DNA from 2 places in the Alteromonas sp. BL110 genome. Region 2 is predicted to be linked to the other one. Evidence: predicted binding sites of a transcription regulator. Region 2 holds the regulator's gene; the other holds the start of a gene.
The links. The regulator FliA, encoded in region 2, starts transcription of late flagellar genes. The targets are predictions, from matches to a motif close to CTAAAGNTNNNNNNNNNNNNGCCGATA.
Positions count from the first base shown of each region.

Region 1: D1814_RS17585 (VC2046/SO_2500 family protein) is a predicted target of FliA. The motif match lies at 1,975-2,001, and genes of this name have one in related genera.

Region 1 covers NZ_CP031967.1:4,036,425-4,039,623, forward strand. Annotated here, with positions in the region: gene D1814_RS17575 (EF-hand domain-containing protein) at 1-176, opposite strand, end outside; gene trhO (oxygen-dependent tRNA uridine(34) hydroxylase TrhO) at 235-1,230, opposite strand; gene D1814_RS17585 (VC2046/SO_2500 family protein) at 1,379-1,942, opposite strand; gene D1814_RS17590 (response regulator) at 2,064-3,199, shown strand, end outside.
Region 2 covers NZ_CP031967.1:607,548-610,746, reverse strand. Annotated here, with positions in the region: gene flhF (flagellar biosynthesis protein FlhF) at 1-480, shown strand, start outside; gene D1814_RS02720 (MinD/ParA family protein) at 486-1,352, shown strand; gene D1814_RS02715 (RNA polymerase sigma factor FliA) at 1,349-2,080, shown strand; gene cheY (chemotaxis response regulator CheY) at 2,117-2,500, shown strand; gene D1814_RS02705 (protein phosphatase CheZ) at 2,535-3,199, shown strand, end outside.

The sequences.
Region 1 (3,199 bases), 1.0 Mb from region 2:
TTACTATCGATAAGCTTAAAGCCTTCTTGTACGTGGCTAGCTTTAGTCTTTGGTGAAATTACGGTTAGAAGCTCGATGAACTCAGGTAAATCGATTTGGCCATTGCCATCACGATCGAAAAAGCTGAAGTCCTTTCTAATTTCTTCAATTTTAGATTCTGAAAGTTGAGTGCTCACTCGCATTCCTTATATCAACTGCAATAAATACGAGTGTAACGCCCTTCTTTCTGACTGTCTACGCCTGATTTTCTTTTGCTTTAAGTGCGCGTAAACGTTGAGCTTCTGCTTTTTCCTTACGCTTTTGTTCCATGGTCAAACGCGCTTCGGTACCTACGTGTTCCTGCTGACGTTCTTTCGCTAGCTGAACCTGCTTTTCACGTTCTCTAAAGCGAGCAATTTGATCGTCGGTATGTGTGCCGTAACAATGAGGGCAGCTTACGCCAGGCTCATACTTATCGCTTTGCTTATCTTCTTCAGTAATAGGGAGTCGACACGCGTAACACTGTTCGTAATGACTCTTTTCAAGGTCGTGGTTTACCGCAACGCGATTATCGAATACAAAGCAGTCGCCTTCCCACATAGACTCTTCTTTCGGCACATCTTCAAGATACTGTAAAATACCGCCTTCTAAGTGATAAACCTCTTCAAAACCCTGCTCTTTCAAATACGCTGTAGACTTTTCACAGCGAATGCCGCCAGTACAGAACATGGCTACTTTTTTGTTTTTTGACGGGTCGAGTTCTTTTTCTACGTATTCTGGGAATTCGCGAAACGTGTCGGTTTTAGGGTCAATGGCGTTTTTGAAAGTGCCAATTTCTATTTCATAACCGTTTCGGGTGTCAATAACGGTTACATCAGGGTCGCTTATTAGCGCATTCCAGTCTTTAGGCTTGACGTAAGTGCCTACAGTTTGGCGAGGGTCGATACCTTCAACGCCCATGGTTACGATTTCTTTTTTCAGCTTCACCTTAGTGCGATAGAACGGCTGTTCGTCGTGAAGTGATTCTTTGCAAGAGATAGGATTGATGCGTTCATCGCTATTCAGATAAGCGAGCAATGCGTCGATTCCCTCGCGAGTACCTGAAACAGTGCCGTTGATGCCTTCGTGGGCAAGAAGAAGTGTACCTTTAATACCATTTGCTTCCATAGTTTCTAGAAGCGGCTGGCGGATTTCTTTAAAGTTTTCAAGCGCAACAAATTTATACATTGCGCATACAATATATTTAGACATATTTTAACCTTTGCTGATTGGAGCGTAAGACCAGTGCAAAAATGCGGCGCGGAATATAACAAAACTGAGCGTTAAAAACTAGAGCAGTTCACGTGAAGTGCTGATAAGTCGTTCTATTTCTTTATTTAAAGATTACGCAATTTTGAATTTACGCGATATTTTCAAATGAAGAAAAATCTGGTGTTGTAGTTTGGTGCTTATCTTTCCCATATCTCCCCTCGCCTTGCGAAGATATAATTTCGTAAAGTAACGTATTATCTTCTTTAAAAGCATTGGCATATTGCCTTTTTAGTCGTTTTTGCGTAGCTAGACTGCAGTTGTCAACAACATCATTCGGAATTCGTTTGGCGTCATCGGTTTGAGCTAACGGAGCTGGCTTCATACTCAGATAAAGGCGTGCACTTTCGAAGTCTGTGGCGACTAAATTTGAGTGCACGTCCATGTCTGTCCATTCATTTTCATTGACGGACAATGATGGTCGCTTGTAGTGATTTAACGCGGCGAGTTGAGCTTCGATACTATTTTGGATTTCAAAGTCTGACGTTGCCGCTTCAATTTCAAACGGTTCAGCCACACTATGTTGCTGCATTGCAAGGTATAACGAGAACAATGCCCCCTGTGATGAAGCACGAGCGAGCACACCACTTCGCTCCCAGTAAATACTGGGGTCGATTGTTGCTTGTTCACTTGTTGAGGCTAAATCTGGCGACATACGTACGCTATGCTGTTTTTGTATACGTATATTGTCGGCAAGATAATGTTTTTCTTAAGCTTATTTTCTAAAGTTAGATATACTTCTCATTACTGGTAGTGCACTTATTCACGGAATAGAAATGCAATTTAGCAACAAACAAGTACTGATTGTTGAGGACCAACGTCCATTTCTTCTTCTTTTGAAAGGGCTAATGCATTCAATGGGGTCGTCTGATGTCGTCACTAAGTCATCTGCCGAACAGGCAGTCTCACTGTGTAAGAAACACAAGTTTGATATTGTAATTTGTGACTTGCACCTGGGCGCTGAAACCAAAAATGGCTATGAACTTATAGAAGAGTTGCGCACGCGAAGGCTCATTAACCCCACATCAGTGTTTATTCTTATTAGTGCTGATAGTGCTCGCCCAGTTGTGCTTGGCAGTATCGAACGTCGCCCAGACGATTTTCTAATAAAACCCTTTTCACAAGTACAGTTAAAATCTCGCATTGTACGTGCGTGGCAAAAACGACAATTTCTTCAACAAGCGTTTAACCTTATAGAGCAAGGTGAATACAACAGTGCCATAGATCATATTGAGACACTTTTAGAAAACCCTCATCACTACAAAGGGCATTGCGAACAGCTGCTAGTGGAGCTCTATTGGCGCATTTCCCACCCCAAAAAAGCGCTAGATGTATTAAAAGAGTATATCGAAGGTAAGCCTGTGCTTTGGGCACAAATAGCATTGGGTAGAACCTATTTACTATTGAACGAACATGAAAAAGCAATATCCATTGCTAAAAAAACGTTAAAACGCAACCGATTCAATGCTGATGCTCACGATATTCTAGCGCAAGCGCACCATGCTGTGGACTCGGGAGAAAAGGCCGTTGAGGCAATAAAGGAAGCAATAAAGCTGTCGCCCTTTTCATTAACCCGTCACTTTAAAGCGTGCGAAATTGGCAGAAACAATAACGACTTAGTGCTTGCAGCCAATTCAAGCCAAGCAATCTGGGACTTATCGAAGCGCACTGTGCATAAGGCGAGCTTACATTGGTGCGGCATGATACGAAGCTTACTTGATGTCGCTGAGTCAACTGATGACAAAGGTCAGCGCAATAAGTATCAGCAAGAAGCGTTACTAACGTTACAGCGAGGTAAATTCGATGAGCACCTATACAAAATCGACAGGGAGTTCGATGTCGATATTTTTGGTAATATTGTCAATGCAAGAATAAGCGCGATTGATGGGAAGCTCATAGATGCAAAACGCCA
Region 2 (3,199 bases):
AAAATTATTGGCTGTACTGTGCGAAAAGCGCAAACTAGTGAAGAACTTGCAGATTTATTGTTTCAACTTCGTCATAAGCGACTAATATTGATTGATACAGCAGGTTTTAGTCAGCGTGATAGTCGATTAATTAAGCAAATTAAGCAGTTCGACAGTGGCCAAATGCCAAAAGTTAAAAAATATTTGGTTGCGCAAGCCAATACGCAATATCCGGCTTTGCAGAGAATCATTCAAGCGTATGACGATATTGAACTAAGTGGCTGTATTTTCACAAAGTTAGATGAGTGCTACTCTTTAGGAGAGGTACTTAGTGCAGCGGTTGAATACCAACTACCGGTTAGTTATGTCACCGATGGTCAAAAAGTGCCTGAAGACATTAAGATTGCAGAAGCGAAATCTTTGGTTTCCGCTGCTGCAAAGCTTTATAAAAAGTACGGTTTGAATCATACTAGTGGTAACAACGCAATTAAAACAGCATAAGCAGTATGATTGACGATCAAGCGAGTAGCTTAAGAAAAATGAAGCAATCACGGTTAATCAAAGTAATCGCCGTCACTGGTGGTAAAGGTGGCGTAGGTAAAACAAACATTACACTTAACACTGCTATCGCCATGGCGAAGCAGGGCAAGCGTGTAATGGTTCTTGACGCGGACCTTGGTCTTGCAAACGTAGATGTGATGTTAGGCCTACGAGTTGAGAAAAACCTATCTCACGTACTCTCTGGTGAGTGCACGTTGGACGAGGTTTTAGTAACCGGCCCTCACGGTATTAAGATTGCTCCTGCCACGTCTGGTACCCAGTCAATGGCAGAACTTTCACCCACACAGCACGCTGGCTTGATAAGAGCGTTTAGCGAGCTGCGTTCTCAAATAGACGTATTAATTGTCGACACCGCGGCTGGCATCTCAGATATGGTATTAAGCTTTTCTAAAGCATCCCAGGATATCATGGTGGTGGTTTGCGATGAGCCAACATCGTTAACTGATGCTTATGCGCTGATAAAAATCCTTAACCGTGAACACGGTGTTTTTCGCTTTAAAGTTGTGGCCAATATGGTTCGCGATGTGCGAGAAGGACAGGAATTATTTAGCAAATTAAGTAAAGTGACGGGGCGTTTTCTCGATGTTGCACTAGAATTAGTGGCAACGGTGCCATTTGACGAGAATATTCGCAAAGCGGTGCGTAAGCAAACTGCGATTGTTGATGCTTTTCCTGGCTCTCCTGCAGCCGTAGCGATAACTAAGTTAGCAAACAGGGCGCTTACTTGGCCTATTCCAGCTCAGCCCGGTGGCCACTTAGAATTTTTCATTGAACAATTAGTTGCAGAAAAAGCCGTAGGAAGTCAACGTTGAACAGCAAGGCAGCCGCTTATCAACAGCAAACAGATAAATCGCAATTAGTCGAAAGACATGCGCCTCTGGTTAAGCGTATTGCGCACCATTTGATGGCGCGCCTGCCTGCGAGTGTTCTTGTTGATGACCTTATTCAATCAGGCATGATTGGTTTGCTAGAGGCCGCTAGAAACTTTGATGGGTCAAAAGGCGCCAGCTTTGAAACCTTTGCAGGTATCCGCATTCGCGGTGCCATGCTGGACGAAATACGCAAAGGTGATTGGACGCCACGTTCTGTTCACCGAAATGGTCGCGCGATAACTGAAGCGATATCCCAGGTGGAAAGTGAAACTGGGCGCGACGCACGAGATTCCGATATTGCTGACAAGCTCAATGTGAGCTTGCAGGATTATCACCAGATGCTCAATGAAGTAAATGCTGGAAAGTTGGTGGGCATTGAAGATTTAGGTGTGTCGGAAGATGTGATCACTACTGAGCAAAGTCGAGGCAGTGATGCACCGTTAGAAGATTTAATGCAGGGCGCATTTCAAAAAGCGCTGGCCCATGCAATAACGACATTACCGGAGCGAGAAGCAATTGTTCTTTCACTTTACTATGATGAAGAACTAAACTTAAGAGAAATAGGCGAGGTTCTTGACGTAAGTGAGTCGAGAGTCAGTCAAATTCATAGTCAAGCCATGTTAAAACTCAAATCACGAATGAAATCGTGGCAAGCTGACGAAGAATAGAAATTAATAACAATTAACCCCTCAGTGGAGGCTATTTTGGACAAAAGCATGAAAATTCTCGTGGTCGATGACTTTTCAACCATGAGACGAATCATCAAAAACCTGCTTAAAGATTTGGGTTTTGCCAATATCCAGGAAGCGGATGACGGAAGCACCGCATTACCTATGTTACAACAAGGCGATTTCGACTTCGTTGTTACTGATTGGAACATGCCTGGTATGCAGGGCATAGATCTGCTCCGCGCGATTAGAGCCGATGACAAACTTAAGCATCTGCCAGTGCTTATGGTGACCGCCGAAGCGAAGAAGGAACAGATTGTAGCCGCTGCCCAAGCGGGTGTGAATGGCTACGTTGTTAAACCCTTCACCGCCGCAACGCTCAAAGAAAAACTAGATAAAATATTCGAACGTTTAGGTTGATCCAGACGCTCACCAGATAAATGAGGTTTACTGGATGTCAACGAATGTAAACGTTCCAATATCGTTAGAAGAAGCAAAGCAACTTGTCACTTTTCTTGAAGAAGGTGACAAAGCTTCAGCTAACGCACTACTTGAAGCTGTCTCAATGAAAGAAAACGTTGAGTTATTCGCTGAAGTAGGAAAGCTAACGCGTCAACTCCACGACGCTTTAAACAACTTTCAAATAGACGACCGCATCAAAAATTTGGCGACAGATGATATCCCTGATGCTCAGTCCCGCCTTACCTACGTAATTGAAGAAACCGAAAAAGCTGCTAATACTACTATGGATGCCGTTGAGGCAAGCATGCCCATCGCTGAATTGCTCGCAGAGCGAATCGAAAAGGTTATGCCAGAGTGGAAAAAGCTGATGAACCGCCAGATTGAGTTGGGTGAGTTTAAGGTTTTATGTGCAGACTTAGACGAATTGTTGGAAGACGGTTCGAATCAGTCAGCTAAACTTACACAGTTACTTACTGAAGTTTTGATGGCACAAGGTTATCAAGACTTAACTGGACAGGTGATTCGTCGCGTTATCGACTTGGTTAAAGAAGTCGAAGAAAGCCTTGTAAACATGCTTACTATGTTTGGCGAACGTGACGGTGCAGAACAAACTAAACCATCCAGCGTTAAGGCCGATAAGGTTGATGGTGTAGAGGC